4 regions of the Streptomyces stoeckheimensis genome follow, and region 3 is predicted to be linked to each of the others. Evidence: riboswitches for the same ligand, from Rfam matches in the RefSeq annotation. Region 3 holds a riboswitch; each other region holds the start of a gene.
The links. Region 3 has a riboswitch for cobalamin ahead of metE (5-methyltetrahydropteroyltriglutamate--homocysteine S-methyltransferase). Riboswitches for the same ligand answer to the same signal wherever they lie in the genome.
Positions count from the first base shown of each region.

Region 1: it holds a riboswitch for cobalamin, as region 3 does, so the genes downstream of both, ACE1OC_RS07070 (ribonucleoside triphosphate reductase) here and metE (5-methyltetrahydropteroyltriglutamate--homocysteine S-methyltransferase) in region 3, are expected to answer to the same signal.
Region 2: it holds a riboswitch for cobalamin, as region 3 does, so the genes downstream of both, ACE1OC_RS02755 (ABC transporter substrate-binding protein) here and metE (5-methyltetrahydropteroyltriglutamate--homocysteine S-methyltransferase) in region 3, are expected to answer to the same signal.
Region 4: it holds a riboswitch for cobalamin, as region 3 does, so the genes downstream of both, ACE1OC_RS04205 (CbtB domain-containing protein) here and metE (5-methyltetrahydropteroyltriglutamate--homocysteine S-methyltransferase) in region 3, are expected to answer to the same signal.

Region 1 is NZ_CP169550.1:1,493,143-1,497,595, reverse strand. It holds gene ACE1OC_RS07075 (glycoside hydrolase family 71 protein) at 1-1,380, shown strand, start outside; cobalamin riboswitch at 1,482-1,624, shown strand; gene ACE1OC_RS07070 (ribonucleoside triphosphate reductase) at 1,667-3,445, shown strand; gene ACE1OC_RS07065 (anaerobic ribonucleoside-triphosphate reductase activating protein) at 3,442-4,062, shown strand; gene ACE1OC_RS07060 (YybH family protein) at 4,076-4,435, opposite strand; partial or broken gene ACE1OC_RS07055 (LysR family transcriptional regulator) at 4,391-4,453, shown strand, end outside.
Region 2 is NZ_CP169550.1:611,256-615,708, forward strand. It holds gene ACE1OC_RS02745 (ABC transporter ATP-binding protein) at 1-771, opposite strand, end outside; gene ACE1OC_RS02750 (FecCD family ABC transporter permease) at 768-1,823, opposite strand; gene ACE1OC_RS02755 (ABC transporter substrate-binding protein) at 1,820-2,812, opposite strand; cobalamin riboswitch at 2,850-2,987, opposite strand; gene ACE1OC_RS02760 (helix-turn-helix domain-containing protein) at 2,997-3,962, opposite strand; gene ACE1OC_RS02765 (hypothetical protein) at 4,287-4,453, shown strand, end outside.
Region 3 is NZ_CP169550.1:7,609,841-7,614,293, reverse strand. It holds partial or broken gene ACE1OC_RS34560 (solute carrier family 23 protein) at 1-344, shown strand, start outside; gene metE (5-methyltetrahydropteroyltriglutamate--homocysteine S-methyltransferase) at 397-2,718, opposite strand; cobalamin riboswitch at 2,891-3,117, opposite strand; partial or broken gene ACE1OC_RS34550 (FCD domain-containing protein) at 3,221-3,580, opposite strand; partial or broken gene ACE1OC_RS34545 (aldehyde dehydrogenase family protein) at 3,578-3,856, shown strand; gene ACE1OC_RS34540 (DUF1269 domain-containing protein) at 3,998-4,453, shown strand, end outside.
Region 4 is NZ_CP169550.1:928,896-933,348, forward strand. It holds gene ACE1OC_RS04195 (SpoIIE family protein phosphatase) at 1-1,060, opposite strand, end outside; gene ACE1OC_RS04200 (CbtA family protein) at 1,625-2,389, opposite strand; gene ACE1OC_RS04205 (CbtB domain-containing protein) at 2,409-2,630, opposite strand; cobalamin riboswitch at 2,669-2,830, opposite strand; gene ACE1OC_RS04210 (lipid II:glycine glycyltransferase FemX) at 3,247-4,425, opposite strand.

The DNA.
Region 1 (4,453 bases), 6.1 Mb from region 3:
GGCGACGCAGTGCGCCCCACGGGGGCCCTGCCCTTCGACATGCCGCAGCCGGCCGTCCTGCGCTCCGGTGCCGCCGGCAAGAAGCTGGTCTTCGCCCACTACTTCACCCCGTACCCGCTCTCCCTGGACAACGTCGGCGCCGACGCCGACTACTACACCCGCAACTACCTGAAGCCGGACGGCGAGAACGGCAAGCACGAGCGCTACGGCGGCCTGCTCCGCGACCGCCCGCTGCCCGTCCCGCCCCAGGCCGGGGACTGGGAGCTCGTCAACCTCCGGCAGGAGGTCCGCACGGCCCGCGCCGCCGGCATCGACGGATTCACCCTCGACCTGCTCTCCCTGACCGGGAAGAACCGGGAACGCTCCAACCTCCTGATGGAAGCCGCCCGTTCGGTGGATCCGGCCTTCAAGGTCATGCTGATGCCGGACATGACCTCCCTGGGCACCGACGACCCGGTCGTGCTCGCCGACCTCCTCGCGGAACTCGGCAAGGCCCCGTCCGCCCACCGGCTCCCCGACGGCCGGCTGGTCGTCTCGCCGTTCAAGGCGGAGGAGAAGAGCGTCGCCTGGTGGACCGGGGTCATGGACGCCTTGAAGTCCCGGCACGGCATCCGCACCGCCTTCGTCCCGCTCTTCCTCGACTTCGGCGCGCACAGCGGTGAGTTCGAGCCCATCAGCTACGGATTCTCCGAGTGGGGCAGTCGCAGCTACGTCGGCCAGGAGAGCTCCACGCGCGACGTCCGGCGCGCCCACGCCGCGGGCAAGATCTGGATGCAGCCCGTATCGGTCCAGGACGCCCGCCCCAACCAGGGCATCTACGACGAGGCGGGCAACACCGCGACCCTGCGCGCCACATGGAACCGCGCCATCGAGGACGGGGCCGACTGGGTGCAACTCACCACGTGGAACGACTACAGCGAGGGCAGCCAGTTCGCGCCCTCCCTGCACAACGGCCATGCCTACCTGGACCTTTCCTCCTACTACCTCACCCGGTTCAAGACGGGCGGCTGGCCGAAAATCGTCCGAGACACGCTGTACCTGAGCTCGCGCACCCAGTTCGCCGCCGCGGACCCGAGCGGCGGCCAGTCCCTCGTGATGTCCCTGCGGGGCGGCAGCGCCGCGGCCCGGGACACGGTGGAGGTGCTGAGCTTCCTGACCGCGCCCGCGAGCATCCGTACGACCGTGGGGGCGGCCGAGGACGCGCACGCGGCCCCGGCCGGGGTCCACTCCGAGCTGCTGCCCCTGGGTCCGGGCGTCGGCGCGGCGTCCGTGGTGCGGGGCGGCAAGGCCGGGGCCCGGGTGGAGCTGCGCTACCGGGTGGACCGGACGGTGGAGGTCCAGGACCTCCAGTACTACGCCGCCACCAGCGGCCGGAGCTGAGTCCGCAGGGCTCCGGGGCCGGTCCGTAGGGGCTGAAGTCCCTTGCCCCGGGACCTTCGTCACCCCATATGTAGTGGTGGCGCTCTGCTGTCACATCTATATGTAGTGTTGGCTCTGCCGGTTCGGCGGGGCCTCTCCCCGACCGAGGCAACAGGGAACCCGGTGGGAATCCGGGACTGCCCCGCAACGGTTACGTCCGCCACGGCGGACGAGTCCGACACCTGCCGGCACGGGCTTTCGGTAAAGCCCGCCATTCTTCCGTGCCGAGCCTCGTGGGAGGGCTGCCGTGACTGCTGTCGTCGATGCCGTAGAGACCGTGACCGAATACCTGGACCGCCGGGACTGGCGGGTGAACGCCAACGCCAACCAGGGCTATTCGCTCGGCGGACTCATTCTCAACGCCGCGGGCAAGGTCACCGCGAACTACTGGCTGGAGCAGGTCTATCCCGCCGCCGTGGCCCGCGCCCACCGCGAGGGCGACCTCCACCTCCACGACCTGGACATGCTCTCCGGCTACTGCGCCGGCTGGTCCCTGCGCACCCTGCTCACCGAGGGCTTCAACGGGGTCCCCGGCCAGATCGACTCCGCCCCGCCCAAGCACCTGTCCTCGGCCGTCGGCCAGATCGTGAACTTCCTCGGCACCCTGCAGAACGAATGGGCGGGCGCCCAGGCCTTCTCCTCCTTCGACACCTGCCTCGCCCCGTACGTCCGCCTCGACGCGATGACGTACGACCAGGTCAGGCAGTGCATCCAGGAGCTCGTGCACAACCTCAAGGTGCCCTCGCGCTGGGGCACCCAGACCCCCTTCACCAACCTCACCTTCGACTGGACCTGCCCCGAGGACCTGCGCGCGCAGATCCCGGTGGTCGCGGGGGAGGAGACCGGCTTCACCTACGGCGAGCTCCAGGCCGAGATGGACATGATCAACCGGGCGTACATCGAGGTGATGACGCAAGGCGACGCCGCCGGGCGGGTGTTCACCTTCCCCATCCCGACCTACAACATCACCCGCGACTTCCCCTGGGAGAGCGAGAACGCCGAGCGGCTCTTCGCGATGACCGCCAAGTACGGGCTCCCGTACTTCCAGAACTTCATCAACTCCGAGCTCGAACCCCACATGATCCGCTCCATGTGCTGCCGGCTCCAGCTCGACCTGACCGAGCTGGTCAAGCGCGGCAACGGCCTCTTCGGCAGCGCCGAGCAGACCGGCTCGCTCGGCGTGGTCACCCTCAACTGCGCCCGGCTCGGGCATCTTTGCGCGGGCGACGAGACGCGGCTGCTGGCCGAGGTGGACCGGCTGTGCGAGCTCGCCAAGGACAGCCTCGAACTCAAGCGGATCACCGTCCAGAACCTGATCGACGGCGGTCTCTTCCCCTACACCAAGCGGTACTTGGGCACCCTGCGTAACCACTTCTCCACCATCGGGGTCAACGGCGTCAACGAGATGGTCCGCAACTTCAGCGGGGACGCGTACGACATCACCGATCCCGAGGGGCACGCCCTCGCCGTCCGCCTCCTGGACCGGGTCCGGGCCCGGATGGTCGACTTCCAGGAGAGCACCGGCCACCTGTACAACCTGGAGGCCACACCCGCCGAGGGCACGACGTACCGCTTCGCGAAGGAGGACCGGGCCCGCTTCCCCGGCATCCTCCAGGCCGGCACCGACGCCAACCCGTACTACACCAACTCCTCGCAGCTGCCCGTCGGCTGGACCGACGACCCCTTCGAGGCGCTGGAACGCCAGGACGAACTGCAGGGCAAGTACACGGGCGGCACCGTCCTGCACCTGTACACCCCCGAGCGGATCCCGACGGCGGAGGCCTGCCGCACGCTGGTCCGCCGCTCGCTGGAGACCTTCCGGCTCCCGTACCTGACGGTGACCCCGACCTTCTCCATCTGCGCGGACCACGGCTACCTGGCGGGGGAGCAGCCCCATTGCCCCACGTGCGGGGCGGCGTGCGAGGTCTGGACCCGGGTCATGGGCTACCACCGCCCGGTGTCCTCCTTCAACACCGGCAAGAAGGGCGAACACGCCGAGCGCGTCCACTTCAAGGCGGCGGTGTGACCGGCGAAGGGGCCGGCGACGTCATCCGCATCGGCGGCTGGTCCCGGCTGTCCACCTGCGACTGGCCCGGCCGGCTGGTCACCACCGTCTTCTGTCAGGGCTGCCCCTGGCGGTGCGGCTACTGCCACAACCCCGGCCTGCTGCCCGCCCGGGCCCCCGCCGCCGTCTCCTGGAACGAGGTGCTCGGCCACCTCGCCCGGCGGACGGGGCTGCTCGACGGGATCGTCTTCTCGGGCGGGGAACCGCTGCTCCAGCGCGGCCTGCCCCAGGCCGTACGGGAGGCCCGCGCGCTGGGCCTGGAGGTCGGCCTCCACACCGGGGGAGCCTTCCCCCGGCGCCTGGCCCGGCTGCTGGACGCGGACCTGCTGGACTGGGTCGGCTTCGACGTCAAGGCTCCGCCCGGCCGCTACGAACGGGTCACCGGCGTCGGCCACGCGGCCGCCTCGGCGGAGCGCAGTCTGCGCCTCCTGCTCGCCTCGGGGGTTCCCCACCAGCTCCGCACCACGGTGGACCCGGCCCTCCTGGACGCTCCGGACATGGCCGACCTGGACGACTGGCTCGCGGACCTGGGCGGGACCCCGACGCACCGGCAGACCGTGCGCCCCCCGGCGGCCTAGGTGTATTGCCTCGTCAGGCCCTCTCCTGCGGATCCCGCCCGGCCCGCGCGGGGGCGAACTCGGGCTGGTCCAGGAGGCGGAGCCAGCTTCCGTCGCTCTGGCGGCGGACCACCTGGGCGCGGGCGCCCGTGCCGTCGCTCGGCGGCGTGGAGGTCAGCGCGATCCCGTCGCTGACCAGCGTGGGCAGCGGCGGCTCGGGCTCGAACCGGGGCCGCCGTTCCAGGACCTGCTGCCACAGGACCCGGATGGCCTCCCGGCCCACCGTCAGCTCCCCGGGCGGGAACCCCTCTTCGACGCCCTCGCGGCCTTTCACCGGGCCCACCCCGGCGTGGAGCTCGCGCTGCTGGAGGACAACTCCGACCGGCTGGTGCAGGCCGTGCGCGCCGGCTCC
Region 2 (4,453 bases), 7.0 Mb from region 3:
AAGGTAGACGATGTGCGGCGCGCCCGTCGTCGGATGGGTGGCGATGCGGGTGCGCACCCCGTAGACCTCCGCCAGCAGGGGCTCCGTCAGCACCTCCGCCGGAGTGCCGCAGGCCGCCACGCGGCCGCCCGCCAGGACGTACAGCCGGTCGCAGTACATCGCCGCCAGGTTGAGGTCGTGCAGGACCAGCAGGGCGGTGGCCGGCAGGGCGCGGACCAGGCCGAGGATCTCCAGTTGGTAGCGGATGTCCAGATGGTTGGTCGGTTCGTCCAGGGCGAGCAGGCCGGGGTCCTGGACGAGGGCGCGGGCCACCAGGGCGCGCTGGCGTTCGCCGCCCGAGAGCCCGTCGAAGCGGCGGTCCGCGAGGGCGGCCGCGCCGACGGTGTCCAGGGCCCGCGCGACGCGGCGTACGTCGTCGGGTCCGTCCTGCTCCCAGAACCGTTTGTGCGGGCTGCGCCCCATGGCGACCACCTCGCGCACGGTGAGACCGAACGTACCGGCCGCGTCCTGGGGCACCACCGCCACCCGCCGGGCGCGGTCCTTGACGCCCAGCGAGGCCGCGTCCGCACCGTCCAGCAGGACGCGCCCGCCGGTCGGGCGCAGGGCGCCGTAGACGCAGCGCAGCAGGGTCGTCTTGCCGCTGCCGTTGGGACCGACGACCCCGACCGTCTCGCCAGGGCGGGCTGTCAGGTCGATCCCGTGCAGCAGCGGCTGCCCGTCGATCGCGTACCGCACGGCCTCGGCGGCGAGTTCCGCAGGTCCCTCCGTCATCCCACGACCCCTTCGGTACGGGTGGACCTGCGCAGCATCCACAGGAAGAACGGCCCGCCCACCAGCGCGGTGACCACGCCCACCGGGATCTCCTCCGGTGCGGCGGCGGTACGGGCGATCAGGTCGGCCAGGGTCAGGAACACCGCCCCGCCCAGCGCGGCCACGGGCAGCAGCGCCCGGTGCCCGGCGCCGACAACCATCCGGGCGGCGTGCGGGACCATCAGCCCCACGAAGCCGATCGCCCCGCTGTAGGCCACCAGTACGCCGATGACCAGCGAGGTGAGGACGAACACGGCGGCCCGGAACCGGCCCGTGTCCAGGCCGAGCGTCTGGGCGCCCTCCTCCCCCGCGAGCAGCAGGTCGAGCGGCCGGGCCAGGGCGACGAGCAGCCCGGTGCCCAGGAGCAGGGCCCCGGCGGGCAGGGCCAGTTCGCTCCAGCGCGCCCCGCCCAGCCCGCCGAGGGTCCAGAACAGCACGCTGCGGATCTGATCGGGATGGGCGGCCAGCACCAGGATCAGGCTGGTCAGGGCGGAGAGCACGTACTGGACGGCGACTCCGGCGAGGATCAGCCGGCCGGTGGTCATGGTGCCGCCCCGCCGGGCCATCGCGTAGACGGCGATGAGCGCGCCCATCGACCCGGCGAACGCGGCGAGCGGTACCGCGGCGCCGCCCGCGAAGCCGAGGAACCCGGCGCCGAAGACGATCACCAGCACCGCCCCGGCCGAGGCCCCGGAGGAAGCCCCGAGCAGGAACGGGTCGGCGAGCGGATTGCGTACGAGGGCCTGGAGCACGGTTCCCGCGACGGCGAGGCCCGCGCCGACGACGGCTCCGAGCAGGACGCGCGGCATGCGGACGTCCCACACGATCGCCCCGAAGGCGCCTGCTCCCCCTCCGGGTCCCGGCCCTGCGAGCACGATGTCGAGCACCCGGCCCGGAGGGATCCGTACCGGCCCCAGGGCCAGGCCCGCCAGGGCCGACGCGGCCAGCGCGGCGCCGAGCAGGGCCAGTACGACCGGGGTACGGGTGAACGCGCGGGCGGCCCGGAGCCTCACGGGGCGGCGGGGTGGAGCTGGCCGCCCAGCGATTCGACGGCGTCGGCGACGCGTACGCCGAGCACGGCGGAGGACAGCGGCAGCACGACGAACCGCTGGTTCTTGACCGCGGGGACCTGCGCCAGCGCCGGGTCGTTCAACAGGCGCCGCTTCTTGGCCTCGACGGTGGTGCCGCCGTAGTCGTAGATGAGGACGACCTCGGGCTTGCGCTCGATGACCTTCTCCCACGACACGTCGCCGAAGGTGTCGTCGAGGTCGGCGAACACGTTCGTGCCGCCCGCCAGCGCGACGATCTCGTTGCCGATGCCCTTGCCGCCCGAGGTGAAGGCGGAGGCCTCGCCCGAGTCGTAGACGAAGACGGCGGGCTTGGCCCGGTCCTTCACGCGTGCGCTGACGGCCTCGATGCGGCGCTGTTCGTCCGCGATGAGGCGTTCGCCGCGCTCGGGCACGCCGAAAGTCCGTGCCACCTCGCTGATTTCGGTCCTGAGCTGGTCGAGGCCGACCTTGCCGTCGGTGCAGTACTCCACGCTGAGGCGGGAGTTGATGCCGGACTTCGCGAGTCCCTCGCGGTCGCGGCCCTGCGCCTTGTCGAAGGCGCTGGAGTAACCCCCGTACACGAAGTCGGGGTTGGCGCCGAGCAGGATCTCCTTGGAGGGGTACTCCTTCGCCAGCACCTTGATCTTGTCGTACGCGGGCCGGTAGGCGGGCAGTACGGCGTCGTCCAGGTAGGCCGTCCCGACCGTCTTCCCCTCCAGCCCGAGGGCCAGGAGGATCTCGGTGGCGTGCTGGTTCATCGCGACCGCACGCTGCGGCGGTGCCTGATAGGTGCTGGTGACACCGCAGTTGGTGACCGTGTACGGGAATCCGGGCGCGGCGCCCGCCGACGCCTTCGCGTCCTGCGCCGCGGGGGATCCCCCGCACGCGGCCAGCGGTATCAGGAGGGGGACGGGCAGGAGCGCGCGCAGCAGCGCACGGGGGTACGAAGACATGGTGAAGCCTCTCCGGGGGATCCGCGTCCCCTGGTCGAACCGAAAGAGGCGGTGCGTCAGTGTCTGACTCCCGGGTCCCCTCGCGGGGGTGTCCGGTCACAGTGGCGGGACCGCACCGGATTCGCACCGGTTTCCTGTCCTGCACCGCCTGGATAACCCGGCCCAGTGTGCCAGAAGGGCGACGTCAGCGGTGCGAGCGCACCCCATCGGCCGCCCGGGAGGCGAGGGTGCGCAGCGCCTCGTCGGAGGGTGATCCCGGTTCGGCCGTGTAGAGGTAGAGGGTCTGGTCGGGGTCGTCCGGGAAGGCGAAGGACTCGTACTCCAGGGCCAGTTCACCGACGGCGGGGTGTCGGAAGCGCTTGGTGCCGTGGGTGTGTTCGAGCACGTCGTGCCCGGCCCACCAACGCCGGAAATCCCCGTCGAGGGTGCCCAGTTCCTCGACGAGCGGACTCAGATCCGGATCGTACGGGTGCCGGCCCGCGTAGAACCGCAGCGCGGCGACGGCTGCGCGCGCGGCACCCTCCCAGTCGGCGAAGAGCCCGCGGGCGGCGGGGTCGAGGAAGAGGAACCGCGCCAGGTTGCGCCCGCGTCGACCGGGCGCGCCCGGCTCCGGGGTATGGGGATCCGGGGTGTGGGGCGCTGCCGCGCCGAAGTCGGCGTACAGGGCCTCGGCGAGCCGGTTCGCGGCCAGCACCTCGAGCCGGCGCCCCATGATCATCGCCGGGGTGCCGTCCTCCAGGGCGTCCAGTACCCGGTACAGGCCCGCCCGGACCTGCTGCGGGCCGGCGGCTTCCAGGGGGCCGGGAGGTCCGGCCGCCGCGCCGGCGGCGCGGCGGCCGGACCCGGGGGCCCGCTGCGGCCGGGCCAGGTCGAAGAGGTGGGACCGCTCGGTGGCGTCGAGCCGCAGCGCCCGGGCCACGGCGTCGAGGACCTCATCGGAGACGTGCAGGGTGCGCCCCTGCTCCAGCCGCGTGTAGTAGTCGACGCTGACCCCCGCAAGCAGCGCGACCTCCTCCCGCCGCAACCCGGGCACCCGCCGCTTCCCCGGGTGGGCGGCGACCCCCACCTCCTCGGGGCCGATCCGGGCACGCCGGGAACGCAGGAAGTCCCGCAGGTCGGAACGGGGCTCGCGCCCGGCGGTGGCGTTCATTCCCCCAGGCTAGGCGGTCCCCCCGCCTTCCTCCGTCACCTCCGCACCGGACCACTCCGAGCCGACGCCACAAGCCACCGCCCCACGGGCCCGGCGCCGGGCACCACCCAAGAAGCGGTGCACCCCCGGCAGCGGGAGCGGGACGGGGCGGCCCCACCGCACCCACACCACCGGATCGGACCGCCGGCCGGCTCGGACTGCCCGGGCCATCCCGGCTGCCCAACTGCCCAGCTGCCCAACCGCCCCGGGCCACAGTCGCGCCACGTCTGTCACAGCCCGGTCACATCAGCCCCACAGGACCCGCTCCCGGGCCACCATGACCCGATGCGCAGACACCACGTGATCATCGCCCTCACCGGCGCCGGAATCCTCGCCCTCACCGGTTGCGGCAGCGACTCCGAGGCACCGACCTCCGGCAAGCCCTCCACCTCGACCGTGCCGAGCGCCGACCCGAGCGCCAGACCCAGCGCCGATCCGAGCGCGGCCCGCCC
Region 3 (4,453 bases):
CCTCGGTCGTCTCGCTGGTGCCGCAGCCCGTCCTCGGCGGCGTCGGCCTCGCCCTGTTCGGCACGGTGGCCGCCAGCGGCATCCAGACCCTCGCGCAGGCCGGCCTGGAACGCGGTGACAACGTCCTCATCGTCGCCATCAGCCTCGGCATCGGTGTGATCCCGATGGCCAGCGAGGGCTTTTACCACGGCTTCCCCGAGAGCATGCGCATCATCCTCGACTCCGGCATCAGCACCGGCTGCGTCGCCGCGGTGCTGCTCAACCTCGCCTTCAACCACATCGGCCGCAGCGACAAGGACGACGCCCCGGAAAGGGAGCCCGCCTCCGCCGTGTCCGTGCACTGACGCAGGCCGGCCGGCGCACGGGCATCCCGTACGCCGGCCGTCCTGCGGGGAATCAGGCGTTCGGCCGGATTTCCGAACGCACCCGGCGGGCCGCTTCGACGAGGTGCTCCAGCGAGTCCTTCGTCTCGGGCCAGCCGCGGGTCTTCAGCCCGCAGTCGGGATTGACCCAGAGGCGTTCGGCGGGGATCGCCCCGAGTCCCCTGCGCAGCAGGGTCGCCGCTTCACCGGCCGAGGGGACGCGGGGAGAGTGGATGTCCCAGACTCCGGGGCCGACCTCGCGCGGGTAGCCCGCGCCGGCGAGCTCGTCCGCGACCTGCATGTGGGAGCGGGCCGCCTCCAGGCTGATGACGTCGGCGTCGAGGTGCTCGATGGCCTCGACGATGTCCCCGAACTCCGCGTAGCACATGTGGGTGTGGATCTGGGTGTCCGGTCGGACGCCGCTGGTGGTGAGGCGGAAGGATTCCGTGGCCCACGCCAGGTAGTCGGCGTGGTCGGCGGCGCGCAGCGGCAGCGTTTCGCGCAGGGCGGGCTCGTCGACCTGGATGACCGACGTACCGGCCGCTTCCAGGTCGTCGACCTCGTCGCGCAGGGCGAGTCCGACCTGGCGCGCGGTCTCGCCGAGGGGCTGGTCGTCGCGTACGAAGGACCAGGCGAGCATGGTGACCGGACCGGTCAGCATGCCCTTGACCGGCTTGGCCGTCTGCTGCTGAGCGTACGTGGTCCAGCGGACGGTCATCGGGTCGGGACGGGAGACGTCCCCGGCGAGGACCGGCGGGCGGACGTAGCGGGTGCCGTAGGACTGGACCCAGCCGTGCTGGGTGGCGAGGTATCCGGTGAGCTGCTCGGCGAAGTACTGGACCATGTCGTTGCGTTCGGGCTCGCCGTGCACGAGCACGTCGAGGCCCGTCTTCTCCTGGAAGGAGACGACCTCGCGGATCTCGGCGCGGATCCGCTCCTCGTAGGCCGCCGTGTCGATGCGTCCGGCGCGCAGGTCGGCGCGGGCGGTGCGCAGCTCCGTGGTCTGCGGGAAGGAGCCGATGGTGGTGGTGGGAAGCAGCGGCAGGCCTAGGTGGGCGCGCTGGGCGGCGGCCCGTTCGGCGTAGGGCTGGGCGCGGTGTCCGTCGGCCTCGGTGATCGCTGCGGTGCGGGCACGGACGGCCGGGTCGTGGGTGATCCGGGAGGCGGTACGGGAGGCCAGGTCGGCCCGGTTCGCGGCGAGTTCGGCGGCGATCGCGTCGGTGCCCCCGGCCAGTCCGCGGGCCAGCGTGCTGATCTCGGTGGCCTTCTGTCGGGCGAAGGCGAGCCAGCGCCGGACCTGCGGATCGGTGTCCCGCTCGGCGTCGGCGTCGATCGGGACGTGCAGCAGGGAGCAGGAGGCGGCCACGTCGACCCGGCCGGCGAGGCCGAGCAGGGTGCCGAGGGTGGTCAGTGACTTCTGGTGGTCGTTGATCCAGATGTTGCGGCCGTTGACCACGCCCGCGACCAGGCGCTTGCCGGGGATGCCGCCGACCGCGGCGAGGTCGTCGAGGTTGGCCGCGGCCCGGTCGGTGAAGTCGAGGGCGAGGCCCTCCACGGGCGCCTTCGCCAGGACGTGCAGGGCGTCGCCGAGCCGGTCGAAGTAGGAGGCGACGAGCAGCTTGGGGCGCTCTGTGAGGCCGCCGAGTTCGCGGTAGGCGCGGGCCGCCGCGTTCAGTTCGGCCGGTGTGCGGTCCTGGACCAGGGCCGGTTCGTCGAGCTGGACCCATGCGGCGCCCGCCGCGCGCAGGTCCGCGAGGACCTGCGCGTAGACGGGGAGCAGCCGGTCGAGCAGGGTGAGCGGCTCGAAGCCGGCGGCCACGCCGGGCGCGGGCTTGGCGAGGAGGAGGTAGGTCACCGGTCCGACCAGGACCGGGCGGGCCGTGTGGCCGAGGGCCAGGGCCTCCTTCAACTCGGCCACCTGCCGGGCGGGTTCGGCGGTGAAGACGGTGTCGGGCCCGAGTTCGGGGACCAGGTAGTGGTAGTTGGTGTCGAACCACTTGGTCATTTCGAGCGGGGCCACGTCCTGGGTGCCGCGGGCCATCGCGAAGTAGCCGTCCAGGGCGTCCGCCGCGACGGCGGACCGGTGGCGGTCGGGGATGGCGCCGACCATGACCGTGGTGTCCAGGACGTGGTCGTAGTACGAGAAGTCGCCGGTCGGAACCTCGGTGATGCCGGCCCCGGCGAGCTGGGCCCAGTTGGTCCGGCGCAGGTCGCGGGCCGTGGCGCGGAGGGCATCGGCGGTGACGCGGCCCTTCCAGTAGCCCTCGACGGCCTTCTTCAGTTCCCGGTTCTGTCCCTGGCGGGGGTAGCCGTACACGGTGGCCCGTACGGGCGCGGCTGCGGACTCGGTGGTCACGGAACTCTCCTTCGCGAGCGTGTCTCCATGAACCCGGTGACGGGTCGCGGAGGCGAAGGGTGCCGGAACGGGCGGACCGCCGGGGTCGCGTACGGCCGGGTACGCGACGGGAGGATCCGCCTGAGGTGCACGCCGACCCGCCCACGAGGTCACCGGGAAACCGTGCGCGGTCGATCGCGCACGGGCAACGGGCAGGTCTTCGGACTCGCGGGCTCGCCTGCCGGTCTCCCGGCGGGCTCCTAATGGCCGTCGCTTCCCAGGACCGGTTCCGGTCCCAGTGCGTATGACGGCGGTCGTTCCCGCTCACCGCTGCGGGGCAGTCCCGGATTCCCACCGGGTTCCCTCTTACGACGCATCCCGCCTGGCGGACGGGGGCGAACCAGCTGCGAGGCCCACAGTAGGGCGGGCGGCCGCGGAATGAACACGACTTCCCACATGTCGGACGGTGAAATGAGACACGGTGGACCTCGGCCCGGCCGCGCGGCGCTCTGCGGCCGCCGGACTATTTCTCCCGCTCGTGGTACGTCTTGCGGGTGTGCTCCGTGTGCGCGCGCATGATCGCGGTGGCGGCCTCCCCGTCCCGGTCCGCGATCTTCGCGTGGAGCCGGGCGTTCGTCGCGACGGCGGTGTCCACGTCGTCGGCGGCGACGGCCCGCTCCCCCTGGGCGCACAGCTCTTCGAGCGCGGCGAGGGCCTCGGCGTCGGCGTGTGCGGCGGCCAGCCGGGCGGCTTCGACCTCCAGGAGCGTGCGGACCGTGAGGAGCTGGTCCGCCTCCTCCTCGGTCGGCTCGTGCACGAACGCCCCCTGGGCGGGCCGCAGATCGACCCATCCCTCGGTGCTCAGGCGCTGCAGCGCCTCCTGCTCGCCGCCATGAACGCCTCGAACGGCGCGCTCGTCGCCACCCTGTCGACGGACGACAAGGCGACCTACGACCGACTGGCACCGCAGATCCGCGCGTTCAAGGTCGGCCACGGCACACCCCGTTCCCGCGGGGACCGCGAAGAACTCTTCGGCGGCTTCGGCGCCTCGTGGCGCGGCGCGTTCGTCGGTGGAGAGCTGCTGGTCCGCGCGGTGACCCGGGGCCCGGCTGACGAACGCCTGCCGGGCAACTTCCCCGACTACCACCTCATGCCGTGAGCCCGAGTACCGCCGAACGGGCAAATGACGCTGACGGCTCGGCAGGTGACCAAGAGTCACCATCACCCTAATTGTGGTCGATTGTCCGAATGTGGGTTGTACTGGACGCCAAGCAACACCATCCATGAACTGGAGCGTTACGTGGCATCCACCACTCTCACCGTCTGGAAGTTTCCCACGCCCGAGGGGGCCCAGCAGGCGGAGTCCGTCCTGCTCGCCCTGCAGAAGGAACAGCTGATACAGGTGCACGACGCCGCGGTCGTCACCTGGCGCGAAGATGCCAAGAAGCCGAAGACCCAGCAGCTGAACAGCCTCACGGGAGCCGGTGCGCTCTCCGGCACCTTCTGGGGGATGCTCTTCGGACTCCTGTTCTTCGTGCCGCTGCTCGGCGCAGCCGTGGGTGCGGCGGCCGGGGCCATCGGCGGATCGCTGTCCGACGTCGGCATCGACGACCAGTTCATCGACGGGGTGAAGTCCGAGGTGAAGCCCGGGACTTCCGCGCTGTTCCTGCTCTCCTCCGACGCCGTGGTCGAGCGGGTGCGCAACGCCTTCCCGGGCGGCCAGGCGCAGCTGGTCCGCTCCAACCTCTCCGGTACG
Region 4 (4,453 bases), 6.7 Mb from region 3:
GGTCACCGACGGGGTCCGGGGCCCGTGCGGCCTCGGTGGGGTACGCCGATACCACCGCCAAGGCGCGGAAGCGCGCCGGACCGGTCTGCGCCCCGTCGGTGCGCACGCCCTGCAGGACGCTGTCGAGGACATCCACCGTGACCAGGTCGGCCACCTCGGGCACGCACACCCCGGCCAGCTCCCGGGCCGTCTGTCCCAGGTCGAGGGTGGTGCCGATCAGCGCCGACGCATCGGCGACGAGTGCCAGGCGGCGCCGTGCCCGGGCGGCGTCGGCGGCCGCCCTGTGCTGCGCGGTGACGTCCACCACCGAGGTGGCCAGGCCCAGCACCCGCCCGGCGGGATCCTCCAGCCGGTAGAACGAGACCGACCAGGCATGCTCCTGGCCGGGATCGTCCGGGGCGTCCCCGACCATGAACCGGTCCAGCGCCGGCACCCCCGTGGCGAGGACCTCGCGCATCACCGACTCGATGGCGTCCCCCCTCAGAAACGGCGGCGTCTGCCCCGCGTCGGGTCCGGCACGGTCCTGGGCCGAGCCGCCGTTCATGCCTTCCAGCGCCGGATTGACCAGCATGAACCGCAGATCGGTGTCCATGACCCCGAGCCCGATCGGTGACTGGGAGATCAGCCGCAAGGACAGCGCCAGGTCCCGCTCCACACGCCGCAGCGTCACCTGGTCGGTGGCGATCCCCAGCGCGTAGTGGCCTCCCTGGTCGTCCTGCAGCCGCATGTTGCGGAACTCCACCAGCCGCGTACTGCCGTCCTTGTGCCGGACCGGGAAGCCGCCCGCCCAGCGCCGCCCGCTCTCCATCACGCGGGCGAACAGCCCGATGACGAAATCGAGGTGCTGCTCGTCGACCAGCAGGGGGCCCGCGAACCGCCCCAGCGCCTCGTCGGCGGAATATCCGAACAGTTCCTCGGCCTGCGGGCTCCACAGCGCGATCCGCCCGCTGTCGTCCAGCACCACCGCGGCCAGGCTCAGCACGTCCAGCAGCCCGCCGGGGGCCGCCGGGCCCGCACCCGTCCCGCCGACCTCGACCCGGAACGCATCGGACGCACTCATCCCGGCACCCTTCCGCTCACTCGTACGGCAGCCCGTACCGGCCGGACCCCGGGCTCCGATCTCCTCTCGCCCGCTCCCACCGTCTCATCGTCCCTCCGAACCGGCGGCGGGCGCCTCACGGCTACCAGCCGCCTGTCCGGTACGTCGCAGAGCGTGACGGAAGGCCCCGACGCTCGCGGACTGCGTGGGGCCCAGCGCGGCGCGTTCGGCCCTGTCGTCGCCTTCTCCCGCGCCCGTGCCATCGCGTAGACGCGAACGCCGATGAAGGTAGCTACCTGTGCTCCAAGGGCCAGCTACTTGGCGGTCAGCCTGCCTCAGCAGCCGCCTCGACGTCCTGGATGCCGCGCGGGGGCCTGGCTGGACCCACGGGAGGTAACACGCCTACGACGATGGCGGCAGACCAGGTGTCCGCGCCAGGCTCCAGCGGCCCCACCGGAATGGGGCGGGTTCTACATCTGCTGGCGCAACAACGGTCGGATCGCGGCAGCCGCCTGCGTGGTCCACGGGACCGCATAGTGGCGAGGGTCCGCCAGGACTGGCTGGCGGACCCTTTCACATCGCTCTTCAGAGAGACGCCGGAGCCGAAGGTACGGTCGCGCTCCGGTGCCCTGTCCCGGCAGTCCTGGGCTCCAGTACCCGTTCGGCGAGGTAGCCGAAAACGAGACCGAAGGAAGCCCACAACGTGGCCTGAATGGCGAGCGCCGCAAGACGGAACTCCCACACCACGTTGGCGGAAAAGTCCTTCGGCATCTCGTTGACGGCCGGGAGGAACGCGTAGGCCAGGCCGACGGCCAGGATGAAGAAGGAGCCGGCCGCGATCGTGGCGTTCCAATCGCCCAGACGCGGCGCGAGGCGCTTGCCGAGGATTACCGTGGCTACGGCCAGCAGGACACTGAGCACCATCATGAGGAAGTAGAGGGTGGTGCGCTGCCCGATGGTGTCGGCGTCGCTGACGGCCGGGGGATTTCCGGGGTACTTCAGGAACGGCACGACGTAGACCGCGATCAGGGCGCCGAGCGACAGCAGGACAGCGGTCGCTCGCGCGCTGAAGCGGCCGATCCGGCCGAGGGCGAAGCAGAACGCCAGGGCAGCGATCCCGCCCAGCGCGACGCCGTAGATGAGGATGCCGGTGGCAAGACCGGTAGTGGCCTGCATGGTGCGGCTGACCACTTCGATCCCATGTTCCGTGCTGTGCGCGTCCTCGTATGCGATGCCCGCGTCGATCTGCGGCTCGCCGAGGAAGTAGGCCACGGCCAGCGCGAGTAGCCCGGCGGCCAGGCCGGCGAGCATGCCGCGTACCAGAAGGTTTCTGACGGTTGCGGAGTTCATGTGTTCGCTCGCCTTCGTGTCAGTGGCAGGGGAAGCCGAGCAGGTGACGGCCGTCGTGCACCCATTCGTGCACACCGTCGCCCGAGAACACCGCCGTGGCGCCCTGTTCCGCGCCGACGAAGAACAGCAGGAGGAGCATCAGGGTTCCGAAGAAGGCCGCCCAGGGCAGGACCGCACGGATCGGCAGCGCGGCAGGTGCGACTGGGGCGGAAACGATCGGCGGAGCAACGGACTGCGCCATAGCAGGACCTCCTGTGGGAACACGCGTCCCGGTCGGGTGGAGCTCGAAGTGACGGCGGCGGGTCTGACTTGCCGAACGTGCACCGCCCAGTCCGTGAGCGATGTACAGGCATACAGTGGCGCGACCGTGCCGGATTCCCACCGGCTTCCGCCTGCCGTCGAATGATTCGTCGCGAAGGTACCGCGAAGCATCGACCACGCCAAGGGCGTGCGAGGCAGCAGAGAGAATCGCGCGATTCGGCTTCACGACTCAAATAGCGCCCGCAGATGCGCAGTTGTCGCGAAAAGAGAAGGTGCATGACAAGCGGGTGATGTTGATCTCAGCCGTGGGGTCGACACCGTAAATGCGCGGGCCCGCGCTCCGGCCGGGCTCTTCCGCCGGACCTGCCGGACTGCGACAAGCGCATGCGGAGCACGTCCCTGCCGCCTGCCCACCAGACCGTCGGCATGACGCTGCCACATCGACGGGTTCTCGCCTCTTGCGTGTCGATTCATCCCTTAATCGTCTGTTTGGCGAAACCGGGCAGGCCCGCCACAGCATCAACTAGTCTACTAAATGGATTAGCACGTGGGATTAAGGTTGCCCCATGACCAATCCGCATGCCCCTCGGCTGACCTCAGCGACGGGAGAGATACACCTGCATGGCTCGGTGCAGCGTCCTATTGACAGCACCCTGCAGCGGCAGCTCCCACTCGCCGAGTGTCTCGACGACCTCACCTCCGGTGCCGAGCTTCCAGCGCATCAGCCCGAAGGCGCGCTCCTGCGGATCCAAAGTCGCGGGCACACCGCGCATGTCGTATACCAACGCGCCCAGCGTGTGCGCGTCCCGGATCATCCGCCACTGCAAGGCGTTGCTCGGCCGTACTTCACGACGGTGGTCGGCGGAAGCTCCCGTCTGGTACCAGACGCGCCGTCCCGCCACGATCATGGTGTGGGCGGCGAGCACCTCATCCGCATGCCGTGCGAGATACAGCCTCATACGTCCCGGTTCCTCCGCATTCAGCTCCCTGTACTGCCGCTGGAAGTAGTCCAGCGACCGTCCCAGTCGGAAGCCGTCGCGCCGCTCGGTGACCTGCAGCAGCTCGTAGAAGGTCGCCACGTCGTCGCCCGTGCCGAGGAAGGTCTCGACCCCGGCTTTCGATGCCTTCTTGATGTTGCGGCGCCACTCCTGGTTCAGGCCGGACCACAGGTCGTCGGTGCTACGGCCGGCCAGTGGCACCTCGAAGAGGTAGCGGGGTTGGGCGTCGCCGGCACCGCCCTCCTCTCCGCAGCGTCGCCATCCGGCGGTCCGGAGCCGGTCGCCCACTGCCGCACCCACCGGATCCACGAGATCCGGTACCACGTCCTCGACCCGGCGTCCCGGTCCCACGGCCGTTTTGAGCGTCGACGCATGCCAGCGCCGGTACGGCAGCGGCGGGCCCATGCGTACGGCGAACGCCCCCGCGGAGCGCAAATGGTCCAGCAGCAGCTGGAGCATGTCCGTCAGCCTGGGATCGGCCCAGTCCAGCTGAGGCCCCTCCGGCAGATACGCGAAGTAGCGACGGGTTCCCGGCAGCGGCCGGTACAGCACCTGGGCGGCGCCGTGCTGGCGGCCCGAACCGTCGAACCAGCCGAGCCGCTCCGCCGTCCAGCCTTCCTTGACAGCCGCCCAGGACGGCAGCTGCAGAAAGCTCACCTGGTCCACCGATGTGCGCCCACTGAGGCTACTGAGGTATCCACGGTGCTGCTCGACGGTCGTGCGCGCTATCTCGAAACCGCTGGTGCGTTCAGTCATCTGCGCCTCGGCCACGGCCATGTCGGAGGCCTCCTCAATCCGGTCCACG